One region of the Mesorhizobium sp. WSM2240 genome, then DNA from elsewhere that is predicted to be linked to it. Evidence: predicted binding sites of a transcription regulator. Region 1 holds the regulator's gene; each other region holds the start of a gene.
What was found. Region 1 encodes LexA, which represses DNA repair genes until DNA is damaged. Its sites were predicted from a motif close to TGTTCNNNNTGTGTTCNG; they were not measured.

Region 1 (5,059 bases):
CTCGGTGCCCAGGGCGAGGCGCATATGGTCGATGTCGGGGCAAAGGCCGAGACCGAGCGGACGGCAATCGCCGAGGGCATCGTCACCATGTTGCCCGAGACGCTGCGCATGATCATGGCCGGCAACGCCAGGAAGGGCGACGTGCTCGGCACGGCGCGCATCGCCGGCATCATGGCCGCCAAGAGGACGCATGAGCTGATCCCGCTCTGCCATCCGCTGCTGCTCACCAAAGTGTCCGTCGACATCCAGCCGGAGCCGGCCCTGCCCGGCCTGCGGGTCATCGCGCTCGCCCGCGTCACCGGCAAGACAGGCGTGGAAATGGAGGCGCTGACTGCGGCGTCGGTCGCTTGCCTGACCATCTACGACATGGCCAAGGCGCTCGACCGCGGCATGGAGATTTCCGGGATAAGGCTGGTCGAAAAGACCGGCGGCAAATCCGGCGACTACCGGACGGGTGGGTAATGGCGCTGCTGCCGGTCGCGGACGCCTTGCGGCTGCTGCTGGACGGCGCGAGGCCTCGCGAAACGGAGACAGTGCCGCTGGCCGATGCTGCGGGCCGAGTGCTGGCAGAGCCGCTGAAGGCGTTGCGGACTCAGCCTCCCTTCGACGCCTCGGCCATGGACGGCTACGCCGTGCGCGCCGCGGATGTTGCAAATGTGCCGGTGCAGCTCGAAATCATCGGCGCCGCTCCCGCCGGGCGGCGTTTTCCCGGCAAGGTCGGTCCCGGACAGGCGGTGCGCATCTTTACCGGTGCGCCGATGCCGAAGGGCGCCGACACGATCGTCATTCAGGAGAATACGAGCAGCGTTGGCGAAAATGGCGTCGAAGTGACGGAAGCGGTAGCCGCCGGCCACCACATCAGGAGCAAGGGGCTGGATTTCGCCGAGGGCGACCTGCTGCTTGAACGCGGACGCGTGCTCGATGCGGCTGCGCTGTCGCTCGCCGCATCCGCCAATCATGCGACGCTTCGCGTAGTCAAGCGGCCGCTGGTGGCGATCATCGCGACGGGCGACGAATTGGCGCCGCCAGGCAGCGAGCCCGGACCGGACCAGATCATCGCCTCCAACGCCCTCGGCGTCGGGGCGATCGTGCAATCGGCCGGCGCCCGCGTAATCGATCTCGGCATAGCACAGGACAGCAAGGAGTCGATTTCGGCGCTGGTCCGGCGGGCGATGGATGCGCAGGCCGACGTGATCGTCACGCTTGGCGGGGCGTCCGTCGGCGACCATGACCTCATCCACGACGTACTGACCAGCGAAGGCGTCGTGCTCGATTTCTGGAAGATCGCCATGCGGCCCGGCAAGCCTCTGATGTTCGGGCGGCTCGGCGCCACGCGCTGCCTCGGCCTGCCCGGCAATCCGGTGGCGGGCCTGGTCTGCTCGCATCTGTTCCTGAAGCCGCTCTTGGCGCAACTCGGGGGCGTGCCTCACCAACCCGACCTGCGCCGGGCGAGGCTCGCCACCGCCCTGCCCGCCAACGACACGCGCCAGGACTATATTCGCGCCGTGGTGAAAGCCACTCCGGACGGGCTTATCGCGGCGCCGTTCGGCATCCAGGATTCTTCGATGCTGAAGATATTCGCGGACGCCAACGCGCTGATCGTGCGCGAGCCGTTCGCAGCCGCCGCAGATGTCGGCGCGTCGTGCGACGTTCTGATGTTACGCTGAACAAATCGTCAACGCGTTCATTAAAATTTAAAAGGTTGCAGAACACAACTGGAACAGATAGTGTTTGTTCTGGATTTGTTTTCCGTTTGATTCTTGGGAGCTGTGATGCTGACGCGCAAACAACATGAACTGCTGCTCTTCATCCATGAACGGTTGAAAGAGGCCGGTATCCCTCCCTCGTTCGACGAAATGAAGGACGCACTGGATCTAGCCTCGAAGTCCGGAATCCACCGGCTGATCACAGCGCTCGAGGAGCGCGGCTTCATTCGCCGCCTGCCCAACCGCGCGCGGGCGCTGGAGGTGCTGCGGCTACCCGATTCGATAGCGCCGGGCTTGAATGCGGCGCGGAAATTCTCGCCGAGCGTCATCGAAGGCAGCCTCGGCCGCCGCCCGCCCGAGCCGTCGCGCGTGCCCGCAGCCGGCAATGATGACGACGCCCGCGCTTCAATATCGATCCCGGTCATGGGCCGCATCGCGGCCGGCGTGCCGATCGAGGCGATCCAGCACAAGACCCATTCGATCGCCGTTCCGCCGGAAATGATTTCGGGCGGCGAGCACTACGCACTCGAGGTGAAGGGCGATTCGATGATCGAGGCCGGTATTTTCGACGGCGACACGGTCATCATCCGCAACGCCAATACGGCCAATCCCGGCGAGATCATCGTCGCCCTGGTGGACGAGGAGGAAGCGACTCTGAAGCGCTTCCGCCGTAAGGGCGCGTCCATCGCGCTCGAAGCCGCCAATCCGGCCTATGAGACACGGATTTTCGGGCCCGACCGGGTCAAGGTGCAAGGCAAGCTCGTCGGGCTAATCCGGCGTTATTGAGGCGATTCGCCGGCGGCGGCGTCTTCCGGCTGGTTGGGCGGCGTCTTGGCCTCAGGCGTAGGTTTGCGCAGATAGGGTGGCATGCCGCGCGCTGCGCGCGAGAATTGGCGCTGCGCATGCCAGGGCCGGTAGGGCTTGGCCACGGCATAGCGGATCTCGGGTTTCGAGCCCTGTGCGGCGAAGTGGATAGCAGCACTTCCGTGCCTAGCGAGGTCGCGCTTGGTGACGATCGCTACGGCGGGGCTTTTGCAGGAAAGCTCGGCCGTAGCATCATCGATAATGATCAGGGATGCGTAGTCGCAGGCACTTCGAGCCGCGGCGGCATTGGCCGTATGAACGATGATTTGGCCCGACGGGTGGCGGATTACGCATCGCTCGGGGTCGCAGTCGAAGCGGGTGCCTGGAATGCTCTTGGAAGGCGGCGACGTCTCGGCGGGCTGGCTCGCCGGCTTGAGCGATGGCTCATCGGCTTCAGATGCATTCGCTACAAGCGTCCCAAGCAGTGATGCTGCCGCATACGAGCCGGATGAAGCCGGCTCCTCGGAATACTGCACCCGGGAATCCGCGGATTTTTCCGGCGGGACGATGGTTTCAGCGCGCAGCGCGCGCTTCCAGCTGTCGATCGTGAACTGGTTAGGCCGCGCCCGATTGACGGCCAATTCTCCCTCTCCATTACGGAGCGCAACCAAACGCCCGTCTTCCGAGACAAACACATCAGGTGTCTTGGCGCCGACTAGCGCTAAGGCACCAAGCACGGCAAACGGCAGGGCCGCCAGCCGAAGCCTGGTCGTCGCCATGGTGGCAAAGACCAAGGCAATGGCGATGAGCAGGACGGCCTGGACCGAGACAAGGCCAACCGCGTCGAGCGGCGAGCGGACGGAAAACCAGTCGGCAACGACGATCATGGCCGAAAGTCCCCTGCCCATAATATAGAAGAACGGCGCGTCGAGGCCGAACGGCATGGCGGCAGCGCCCATAACCGCGAATGGCATGACCAGCACCGAGACGATCGGCATGGCCGCAAGATTCGCCACCAAGCTGAGCGGCGAGACGCGCTGGAAGTGGTATGCGCCGAACACTGCGGTCGCCAAGCCGGCCACGACCGAGGTCGCCGCCAGACCTACGGCAAGCACCAGTACCTTCCGTAGCATATTCCTGGCCGGCGACCGGGCGGGCGGGCGGGCTGTGGTGTTGGAATTGGCCTGCCTGCGGTCCGACCACCAGGCATAGGCTCCGACAAGCGCGGCGGTGGCGGCGAAAGACATCTGGAAGCTCGGACCCACCACCTCATGCGGCGAAATAACGATGACGAGGATCGCCGAGATCGCCAGATTGCGCATGCTCAGCGCGGCGCGGTCGAAGAGCAGCGCCGTCAACATCACCGCGAGCATGATGAAGCTGCGCTGCGCCGCGACTTCGCCGCCGGAGATAAAGAGATAAGCGGCAATCGCGGCGAGGGCCGCAACCGCGGCATACTTCTTGACCGGCCGCCGCGACGCGAAGCCTGGAAACAATGCGAAGCCAACCCGCAGGCCACCCATGATCGTGCCGGCGACCAATGCCATGTGCAGGCCGGATATCGAGATGACGTGGTAAAGGCCGGTTCGCCGCAACGATTCATTGACCACCTCAGGGATGCCGGCGCGGACGCCAACGACCAGAGCTGCGGCGATCTCCCCCTCCGGGCCACCGATGCTCTCCCGGATACGGTCAGCGATGGCGTTGCGGCCGTTCTGGACCCAAGCGGAAATGCGCGCCGAGAAGGGCAGGTGCGGTTTCAATACGTAAAGATCATTCAGCAGCTGGTTGTTCTGTCTTACTTTCTCCGTCCCTGCAGGCTGCGGCGCGGCCGCTGTCGTGAGCTGCGGTGTGCGCAGGAAAAAACCGCTCGCGCCGATGCGGTCGAAGTAGCTCTCGAATGAGAAATCATAGCTTTGCGGCCGCACCGGGCCGGAAGGCGGCATCAGCCGCACGAGGCCGGTGACCTCCGCGCCGACCGCGAGGCCGGCAGGAATCTTTACCGCCGAGGCGCGAATCCGGTCCGGCGCATAGCGCAGTTTCGGGCGGGCGGTGGCGGTGACGTCGAGCGTCAACCGCGTGCGGCCATTAGCGAGGTGGTCGATCGCAGCCACCCGGCCGGTGACGACTGTCGATATTTCGCCGCCCAGCATTTTCGTGCCGGCCCGCCAGGTTTCGACTTTTGCCGCCAGAAAGCCGAGAAGGCAGACAAGGACGGCGGCCAGCGCGAAGTGGGTCACGCCGCGCGACGGCAGCAGCGCGAGAACAAGACCGATGGCGAGCGTTCCCCCTAGCGCCGGCGCGAAGGCGGGTTCGAAAGGCAGCGCGAAATAAACGATCGCGCCGAAAGCCAGGAAGACCGGGACAAGCAGAAATGCCGCGCCGCGGTCGATCTCCAGGGCGATATCCCGGCCCCATGTGCGCGACATGAACTGGAGGGAGGCAGTTGAGGCCGGGAGCAGCGCTTTTGGAAACAGACCGTCGGGCAACGCCGGAAGCGAAAACCGGCGACTTGCGGGCGAGAGTGCGACCGGGGGCTGAACCGGGAC
Region 2 (5,059 bases), 850 kb from region 1:
TGCCCTCGGCCTCCTCTGTGTCATAGCCGAGGAATTCGGTCGCGCCGGTCTTTTCCTTGACCGCGAACCAGACCGTCTCAGTCGCCGCTTCGCCAGACCCTGCCCAGTTGGCGCGGGCCTCGGCCTTCTGACGCTGCATGGCGGCATTGAAGCCGTCGAGATCGACCGAAACGCCACGCGGGCGCAATGCATCCTGCGTCAGATCGAGCGGGAAGCCATAAGTGTCGTAGAGCCTGAACGCGGTCTCGCCATCAAGGCGGTCGCCGCTGCCCAGTTTCTCGGTCGCCTCCGACAAGAGTCCGAGGCCGCGCGCCAGCGTCTTGCGGAAACGGGTTTCCTCGAGCTTCAGCGTTTCGGAAATCAGCGCTTCGCCGCGCGCAAGCTCGGGATAGGCCAGCCCCATTTCGCGAACCAGGGCCGGAACCAGCCGCCACATCAGCGGGTCGGCCGCGCCGAGCAATTGTGCATGGCGCATGGCGCGGCGCATGATGCGGCGCAGCACATAGCCGCGGCCTTCATTCGAGGGCAACACGCCATCGGCGATCAGAAAGCTCGAAGCGCGCAGATGGTCGGCAATGACGCGATGGCTCGCCCGGTTCTTGCCTTCCGCCTTGACGCCGGTCGCCTCCTCGGAGGCGCGGATCAGCGCCTTGAACAGGTCGATATCATAATTGTCATGCACACCCTGCATGACCGCGGCGATACGCTCCAGCCCCATGCCGGTGTCGATCGACGGGCGCGGCAGCGCGACGCGCTGTTCCTTCGTCACCTGCTCGAACTGCATGAAGACGAGATTCCAGATCTCGATGAAGCGGTCGCCGTCCTCGTCGGCGCTGCCGGGGGGGCCGCCCGGAATCTGATCGCCATGGTCGTAGAAGATTTCCGAACACGGACCGCATGGTCCCGTGTCGCCCATCGCCCAAAAATTATCGCTGGTGGCGATGCGGATGATCCTGTCCTCGGGCAGGCCGGCGATCTTGCGCCAGAACCCGGCCGCCTCGTCGTCAGTGTGATAGACGGTGACCAAGAGCCGCTTGGCGTCCAGCCCGAACTCCTTCGTGATCAGGTTCCACGACAACTCGATCGCGCGTTCCTTGAAGTAGTCGCCGAAGGAGAAATTGCCGAGCATCTCGAAGAATGTGTGGTGGCGGGCGGTATAGCCGACATTGTCGAGATCGTTGTGCTTGCCGCCGGCGCGCACGCACTTTTGCGAGGTCGCAGCGCGCGAATAGCTGCGGCTCTCGAGGCCGGTGAAGACATTCTTGAACTGCACCATTCCGGCATTGACGAACATCAGCGTCGGATCGTTGCGCGGCACAAGCGGGCTCGAGGCCACGACCTCGTGCCCGTTCTTGTTGAAATAGTCGAGAAATGCCGACCGGATTTCGTTCACGCCACTCATGTCACAGCCTTTGTTGCCGCCCTGCCGGGGAAATTGGACATGGCCTTTTAGCGGGCGCTTCTGGACCTGTCCATAAACACGAATTTGCGGAAAACAGCCGCTTTGCGGTGGTATCCGGCAGGCTTATTCAAAACGAAACCGCCGGCCCGAGGGCCGGCGGTTCACAAAAATCGGAGGCCGGCTACATCTCGCCGGCTTCGTCCTCGAAGCCATCGCCGGGACCGCCTTCGAGGAATTTCTCCGCGATCAGTCCGGCATTCTGCCGCAGCGCCAGTTCGATCTCGCGCGCCGTATCGGGATTGTCGCGCAGGAACAGCTTCGCGTTCTCGCGGCCCTGGCCGAGGCGCTGGGAATTGTAGGAGAACCACGCGCCCGACTTTTCGACCACGCCGGCCTTGACGCCGAGATCCACAAGCTCACCGGTCTTCGACACGCCTTCCCCATACATGATGTCGAACTCGACCTGCTTGAAGGGCGGCGCCAGCTTGTTCTTGACCACCTTGACCCGGGTTTGGTTGCCGACCACCTCGTCGCGGTCCTTGACCGCGCCGATGCGGCGAATGTCGAGTCGCACGGATGCGTAGAACTTCAGCGCATTACCGCCCGTCGTGGTTTCAGGCGAGCCGAACATGACGCCGATCTTCATGCGGATCTGGTTGATGAAGATGACCATGGTATTGGAGCGCGAGATGGAAGCGGTGAGCTTCCGCAGCGCCTGGCTCATCAGCCGCGCCTGCAGGCCGGGCAGCGAATCGCCCATCTCGCCCTCGATTTCCGCTCGCGGCGTCAGTGCCGCCACCGAATCGACGACCAGCACGTCCACTGCGCCGGAGCGCACCAGCGTGTCGCAGATCTCAAGCGCCTGCTCGCCAGTGTCGGGCTGCGAGATCAGCAGGTTTTCGAGATCGACCCCGAGCTTGCGCGCATAGACCGGGTCGAGCGCGTGTTCGGCGTCGACGAAGGCGCAGATGCCGCCCTTCTTCTGCGCCTCGGCCACCGTGTGCAGGGCCAGCGTCGTCTTGCCCGAGCTTTCCGGCCCATAGATTTCGATGATGCGCCCGCGCGGCAGGCCACCGACGCCGAGTGCTATGTCGAGCCCGAGCGAGCCGGTCGGCACCGTTTCGATCTCGACGATCTTCTCGTTCGCCCCTAGGCGCATGATCGAGCCCTTGCCGAAGGCGCGCTCGATCTGTGATAGCGCGGCGTCCAGAGCCTTTGATTTATCCACCGATTTGTCCTCTACCAGCCGCAATGAATTCTGAGCCATGATACATTACCCCTTGGTCGTCAATGAAGGCCCGACAATCCGGTATCCCTGCAAATTCGTACCTCTTTTGTTCTCATTTGGCAATAGGGATCAAGGGATTGATTCCATTACGTTTTCCAATTTTGTTCCAGTTTTGTACTTGTCGAATCGTTCCGGATGGGCCGATCAACCGGCCCAGCCAGGCCGCCAAGTTACGATTCGGGCGGCCTGTTGCCCGCAGGGGATGCTGACACTAATGTCGCGCCCCAACCTAGAAGAATAGACGGTCGGCAGGCGCTTTCATGTCCTTCCCGAAAATTTTGGCCGTCGGCGGCGCGCATATCGACCGGCGGGGTCAGGTCACAGGCGCCTATGTGCCGGGCGCGTCCAATCCCGGCGTAATGGCCGAGGACGTCGGCGGCGGCGCGTTCAACGCCTTGCGCAATGCGGTTCGCCGCGGCGCGAGCGGCGCTATCATGTCGGTTCGCGGCGGCGATGCCGCGGGCGAGACCGTTTCGCGCGCCATCGCCTCGGCCGGGATCACCGACCTGTCGGCGATCTTCCTCGACCGCGCCACGCCGAGCTACACTGCCCTTCTCGACCGCGGCGGCGATGTGATCGCGGCCCTTGCCGACATGGCGCTCTACGAAGGGGCATTTCCCAAGCAGCTTCGCCGCGCCAGCTTTCGCGCGGCCGTGGCCGAGGCCGATGCCCTGTTGTGCGATGCCAATCTGCCGGCCGACGCTCTTGCACGGCTGGCCGGGCTGGTGTCGGGCAAGCCGCTCTTCGCCATTGCCATCTCGCCGGCCAAGGTCGCGCGGCTCACCGGAATCCTGGAAGCTCTCTCATGCCTGTTCATGAACTTCCGCGAGGCTACCTGCCTTGCCGGATTGCCGGACGATGCGTCCGTCAACGAAATTGTCGCCTGCCTACGCGCAATGGGACTTTCGAGCGCCGTCATCAGCCGGGGCGGCGCGCCAACTGTCGCGTTCGACCGCTCCGGCGCCTTTTCGATCAAGCCGCCGCGCCCGCGCAAAATAGCCGACGTGACCGGCGCGGGCGACGCGCTGGCCGGCGCGACGATGGTGGCCTTGCTGCGCGGCCTGCCCCTTCGCGGGGCGTTGCGCGAAGGCATGGCGGCGGCGGCGCTGGCAGTCGAAAGCCCAGCCTCGGCGCCAGAATTTTCGGAGGGCGACTTCGCCGCAGCGCTTGCCCTTGTGCCTGAAGCCGGGGCGTTGCATCAGGACGGCATGATCGGAGAGACCAATGATGCCTGAGAAAGCGCGGCCCTTCATCGACATCCACCCGCCCGTCGCCGAAGCGCTCGCCGCCGGCAATCCGGTTGTGGCGCTGGAGAGCACCATCATCACCCACGGCATGCCCTATCCCGACAACAGCGCCATGGCCGCCAATGTCGAGAAGATCATCCGCGATGAGGGCGCCAATCCGGCCACCATCGCCGTTATCGGCGGCAGGCTGAAGATCGGGCTTTCCGATGCCGAGCGCGAGGCGCTGGCCCAGACAACGGGCGCGATGAAGCTGTCGCGGGCCGATCTCGGCTTCGCCCTCGCGCAAGGCCGCACCGGCGGCACCACGGTGGCGGCGACGATGATCGCCGCGCACCTCGCCGGCATTTCGGTCTTTGCCACCGGCGGCATTGGCGGCGCGCACAAGGGCGCGGAAAAGAGCTTCGACATTTCGGCCGATCTTGACGAACTGGCGCGCACGCCGGTGATCGTGGTGTCGGCCGGTGCCAAGGCGATACTGGACATTGAAAAGACGCTGGAAGTGCTGGAGACGCGCGGCGTTCCGGTGGTGGCGTTCGGCTCGGACGTCATGCCCGCCTTCTGGTCGCGGCAGTCGCCCTTCGCCGCGCCGCTGCGGCTCGACACGGCCGACGCGATCGCGGATTTCTTCAAGACGCGGCGCGTTTTGGGGACCGATGGCGGCATGCTGATCGCCAACCCCGTGCCGGAGGCAGACGAGATCGCTGCCGAGGTAATGGCCGGGCACATCCTGGCGGCGCAGCGGGCCGCCGAGGCACAGCGCATTTCCGGCAAAGCGGTGACGCCGTTCCTGCTGTCGAAAATCCTCGAACTGACCGGCGGCGCAAGCCTGAAAACCAACATCGCGCTGGTCGAAAACAATGCCAGGCTGGCGGCGCGGATAGCGCGGGCGCTATAGTCTATTTCCTGGCGCGCAGAGCCGCTTCATAGGCTTTTTTCGTCCAGGCCGTCATTTCTTCAGGATCGTCGACCGCCGACAGCGGGATGGACCAGTAGGGCATCGCCGTCGGCTTGCGGTTTCTGTGGCCGTCATAGATCCACTGCCGCGAGCCTGCCGCGGCAAAGTCGACCGCGCTTTCCCGATCGGCTTTGAGCAGGATCTCGCCGTCGACCTCCAGCCCAACG
Region 3 (5,059 bases), 640 kb from region 1:
CCGGCCGCGGCTGCGCCGATGGCCTCGAGGCGGATCAGATCGTCAATGTTGTTGTGATTGAGGTCGGCGATGAACAGCGATCCCACCGCGTCGCCATGGTGCTGGTTTATGCGCTGCCATGTCCCGCGCGCGCTTTCCGAAATCGCCCACCGGCCGCCGTCCACCGAGAGCACGTCGGTTACGCCGTCGCCGGTGAAGTCGCCAAAACGAAGTTCGCTCATCGGCTTGCCCGAGCTTTGCACCGGCTGCCAGTCGGGCTGAGCCAAGGCGGTTACGAACCATTGGCCATCCGCGCCGCGCAGAAAGGCGTGCGTGGTCCTGCGTGTCGCGCCCGGCCTATGGTCGCGCTTGTTGGGGTCGAACTGACCGAAGGCCACGTCGGCGAGCCTGGCGCCGAAGGCGCCGATCGGGTGCCAGCGTCCCGTGCCGCCGCTCGAGATCACCCACGCCCCGCGATCCTCCGCCAGCACGTCGCAGCGCTGGTCGGCGTCGAAATAGCCTAGGCGAATGTCGCCGAGCTTGTCTTTTTGCGGGCCGAGATACACCCATGGAAATTCGCCGAAGCTGGAGAACCAGAAGCCGGCGCGGCTGGCGAGGAAGAGATCATCGACGCCGTCAGCATCGAAGTCGCACACGCCATAGCGGCCATAAGTATCGGTTTCGATGATGTTGCCCGACCCGATATGGACGTTCTGCGTGGTCTGCAGCGCGATGGCATCGTCACCCCAATCGTCCTCCAACCCTTCATGCGGGAATACGTTGCCGCGAATGTATGCCGCGACATGGGGCTTTCCCCTGATCTTGATGGCATTGTCGTTGCGGTACTGGAAAGCGTTGTCGGTGAACCAGGACTGTACTGCCGCCTGGCCGCAGCTGTAGGCGATGCAGCCGGTGCCATGGATATCGAAAATATGCGTCCAGGTATTGAACATCCTGCCGTGATAGCCGCCGCCCTTTAGGACGAGGTTTCGAGTCGCATCATAACCGCCGGCATGGCCTGACGAGGCGATCGCATGGCGGTTGAAGTCGAACAGGTTTTCGGTGATCTGGGCCCATGCGCCGTGGTGGACATCCACGCCATAGCCCGCCGCATGCTGCGTGAAGGGGTTCGAGTCTCCGTCGTTTTCCTCGGACGATTCATGCTGGTTGTGATGAATATAGTTGTTCAGGATGCGGACCTGCTCCGGCCGGCCGATCCTGTCGCCCGGACGGTTGGAGGGCGGTTCCTGGCCGGGCCCGTGGCCGCCGCCATCGAGTACGCGTATCGCCGCGCCGCCCCAGCCGGCGACCTCCATATTGGCGATTTCGATGTCGAGGCACCGGAATATGAAGATGCCGAACTGGTCGACCGTCTGCTGACCGCGGCTCGGACCTTCCACTCGGAAGCCTGAAAGGCGGACGTGGTCGCTCGGCGTATCGTCGCCCTCATCGCAACGGATGGACAGGAAGGAGCTTGCGACGTCCCGCCCATGCTTGCCGAATTTGAGTAGGGGGCCGGGCGAACTAGGCGTGCGGGCTGAGCCGACGGGAAGCTCCGGCCGGGGCTGCTCCAAGACCAGATCGGAGAGGTCGATCACATCTCCGGGACCCAGGCGCTTGGCAAAAGCAGGCGCCGTGCGCGAAAGGATCGTTCCGGTGGGACGTGGCGGAAAGGAAGCCACGCTCTTGAGCGTCACGCAGGGGCCGAAGCTCACGGGCACAAGCCCCGGCGCGTCGGAGAAATCCAGCACGACGTTCGGACCAAGCAGGATCGTCGTATTCGCCTTCTGCGCTGTGTCGAAAAGAAGCTGCCGCATCTCATCGTGCTTTACCTTGTCGGCAGCAGGATCCGCTTCCCGAATCTCGATGATTTCTGGCGCGGGATCGACCGGGCACCCGCCCACGGACGGCACGACGCCGATTTCCGTTTGTTCCACCTCTGCCGCCTGATCTACGTCAGCCGTCTGCGCGCTCGCCTGTTCAGCAACGAGAACTGCCGCCAAAGTCACCGTACACAAAAGTTTAAGCATGAGGACCTCCAGAGCGCTCCGAAGAAGAGGCACTAAGTAGTTCCTGTAAAATATCAGATAAAATGGCGGGGTGATACCAGTATTCTTATCTTATCGCATCAAACGCCAAACCGAATGACGAGCACTTGAAAGATAGAAGCAACACAAGTCCAAGCATGGACAACAAAAAGAAGGCCAGCAGCTTTGGAGGAGCGCGTCACAGTGGCGGTGCGATGCGGATCTCCGCCGCCAGCCGCTTCGTCGCCAATCCGCGCGCAAGCGCTTCGGAACTGCCGGCCGACTTGCACAGCGCCGCAGCCTGCTTCCTGCTGATCACCAGCCCCTCCGCCAGCGTGCGGCGCGCCGAAAACACCCGCGCCAGGAAAGGCGTCCGGTCAGCCCGGGCGCGTGAGAATCGCGCCGGGCCGGCCGTGCGGCCGATGTGCTCCAGCACTTCCTCGGTCCAGCCCTCGACCAACCGCGCGCCGGGCTCAATGAGAAGCAGCCAGTCGCCCTTGGCCTGCTGCACGCCCACGTCGATGCCGCCATCGGCCAGATAATGGCAGCCGGCCTGGTCGGCGACCCTATGAGTATTGTCGGTGGAGCCGCGGTCGCAGACGATCACCTCGCGCACCACGCCCTCGACGGCGGCGCCGATCAGCGAAGCCAGCGTTCGCGCCAGCGCCTCTTCGGAATTATGCGTTTCGATCAGCACGGTGAGCATATCCTAGCCGAATAGCCCAAAGCCGCCCGGCACGCCAGTTGCCCCTCTTGGAACCAAAAGGTTCTTGATTTGTTCTCATGGAGAACATAGGAATAGTTTCATGAGCACAGCGATTCGCAGACCAGCGGAAATGCCTTGGGAGAGGGCCAAGATGGAACAGATCGTGCGCGCCGATATTGCCGCCTTCGGAGCCGGAAGGGCCGACATGGCGAATGCGCTGATCGAGCAGAGCGGCGTTCGGGTCCGGCCCGACCGCAATCGCGGCCGCGCCGCCGGCATCAATCCGAGCGGCCGTTTCGAGCCGGTGACCCGCCACGTTTTCGACGACGGCTGGAATTCGATTGACGAGCTGCCGCCCTTCAAGACCGAGGTTCAGGTCGAAAAGCCGCGCACCATCATCACCCGCAACCAGTCGCCGGACATTTCCTTCGACCGCTCGATCAATCCCTATCGCGGTTGTGAGCATGGCTGTGTCTATTGCTTTGCTCGGCCAACCCACAGCTTTATGGGCATGTCACCGGGACTCGATTTCGAATCGAAACTGTTCGCCAAGCCCGACGCAGCCAAGCTGCTCGACAAGGAATTGTCGAAGGAAAGCTACCAGCCGCGCACCATAGCAATCGGCACCAACACCGACCCCTACCAGCCGATCGAGAAGCAGTACCGCATCATGCGCGAGGTGCTGGAAGTGTTGGAAGCTCGCAACCATCCGGTCGGCATCGTCACCAAATCGGCGCTGGTGGTGCGCGACATCGACATATTGTCGCGCATGGCAGAGAAGGGCCTCGCCAAGGTGGCGCTGTCGGTGACGACGCTGGACCGCATGCTGGCCCGCACGATGGAGCCGCGCGCTGCGACGCCGACCAGGCGGCTGGAGGCAATCCGCCAGCTCACCGATGCCGGCATTCCGACATCGGTGATGGTCGCCCCGATCATTCCCGGCCTGACCGATCCGGAGATCGAGCGCATCCTGGACTCGGCGCGCAATGCCGGCGCGCGCGAAGCGGGCTATGTAATCCTCAGGCTACCGCTCGAGGTCAGCCCGATCTTCAAAGACTGGCTGTTGCGCCATTATCCCGACCGTTACCGGCATGTGATGTCGCTGATCCGCTCGATGCGCGACGGCAAGGACTACGATTCCGAATGGGGCAAGCGCATGAAGGGCAGTGGTCCCTATGCCTGGCAGATCGGCCGGCGCTTCGAGATCGCGGCGCGCCGGCTCGGCCTCAACGTCGAAAAGACGCCGCTGCGCACGGATCTTTTTGTCGCAGCCGAAAAGCGTCACGAGCAGCTGATGCTGCTCTGAAGAGAACTCCGCGCCCACCTGCGCGTTTGAAAGAATCCGTCCGGCTTTTCCCCGCAGCCCGACGGCGCCTTCCCGCCCCGCCCCAATGGCCGGGAAGGCCTTGCGGAGAATCGGAACCGATGCGAGCATTGCCGCACCATGGCTCAATCGCGTTCCGATTCTCCGCTCCTCTTCGAGATCATAGAGCGGCCCGACTTCTCCTTCGAAAGGAAGGCGAAGAGGCAGGGCCTGTGGCCGGTCGCCGGTCTCGACGAGGCCGGCCGGGGGCCGCTCGCCGGACCCGTGGTCGCCGCCGCCGTGATCCTCGACCCGGCCCGCATTCCCGATGGCCTAGATGATTCCAAGCGACTGACGGCGGCGCGGCGCGAAGAGCTGTTCGCCGAAATCGTCGCCACCGCGCTCGGCGTCTCGATGGCGTCGGTCAGCGCCGACGGCATAGACCGGCTTAACATATTGCGCGCCAGCCTGGAGGCGATGCGCCGCGCGCTGATCGGCCTGCCGATCGAGCCGCGCCACGCTTTGGCCGACGGCCGCGACATACCGCCAGGCCTGCCCTGCGGCTGCCGGGCGCTGATCAAGGGCGACCAGCGTTCGCAGTCGATCGCGGCGGCATCGATCGTCGCCAAGGTGATGCGCGACCGCATGATGGCCGGCTGCGGCCAGACCCACATCCATTACGGCTTTGAAAGCCATATGGGCTACGCGACGGAGCGCCACCGCGCCGCGATCGGTGCGCATGGCGCCGTGCCGCGGCTCCACCGAGCCAGCTTCGCACCGTTCCGCCTCATCGAGGAACCCATCGAGGAAAGCCTCGTCCAAGAGGCATGAAAAAAGCCGCTGGGATGCGGCGGCTTTTTCATCGAATGACAGGCTGAAAGCTCAGTTCAGTTTCGACTTCACGTCGCGAACCGAAGTCTCGAAAAGCTTCGCGCCGGTGGCCGAATCCACCTTGCGGGCAAGCAGCGCGCGCGCGGCTTCGACCGCGATATCGACGGCGCTGGCGCGCACTTCCTGGACTGCCTCGCGTTCAGCCTGGCCGAT

Region 2: a site for LexA is predicted at 2,782-2,799, ahead of recA (recombinase RecA). Genes of this name have one in related genera too.
Region 3: a site for LexA is predicted at 2,772-2,789, ahead of ABVK50_RS06650 (PA0069 family radical SAM protein). Genes of this name have one in related genera too.

The regions. Positions count from the first base shown of each region.
Region 1 is NZ_CP159253.1:2,033,433-2,038,491, reverse strand. Features, by position in the region: gene moaC (cyclic pyranopterin monophosphate synthase MoaC) at 1-462, shown strand, start outside; gene glp (gephyrin-like molybdotransferase Glp) at 462-1,667, shown strand; gene lexA (transcriptional repressor LexA) at 1,773-2,492, shown strand; gene ABVK50_RS09700 (ComEC/Rec2 family competence protein) at 2,486-5,059, opposite strand, start outside.
Region 2 is NZ_CP159253.1:2,881,433-2,886,491, forward strand. Features, by position in the region: gene alaS (alanine--tRNA ligase) at 1-1,402, opposite strand, end outside; gene recA (recombinase RecA) at 1,584-2,669, opposite strand; gene ABVK50_RS14165 (carbohydrate kinase family protein) at 2,951-3,925, shown strand; gene ABVK50_RS14170 (pseudouridine-5'-phosphate glycosidase) at 3,915-4,832, shown strand; gene ABVK50_RS14175 (TfoX/Sxy family protein) at 4,834-5,059, opposite strand, start outside.
Region 3 is NZ_CP159253.1:1,393,388-1,398,446, reverse strand. Features, by position in the region: gene ABVK50_RS06660 (VCBS repeat-containing protein) at 1-2,009, opposite strand, end outside; gene ABVK50_RS06655 (glycosyltransferase) at 2,206-2,712, opposite strand; gene ABVK50_RS06650 (PA0069 family radical SAM protein) at 2,864-4,018, shown strand; gene ABVK50_RS06645 (ribonuclease HII) at 4,157-4,846, shown strand; gene ABVK50_RS06640 (F0F1 ATP synthase subunit B) at 4,898-5,059, opposite strand, start outside.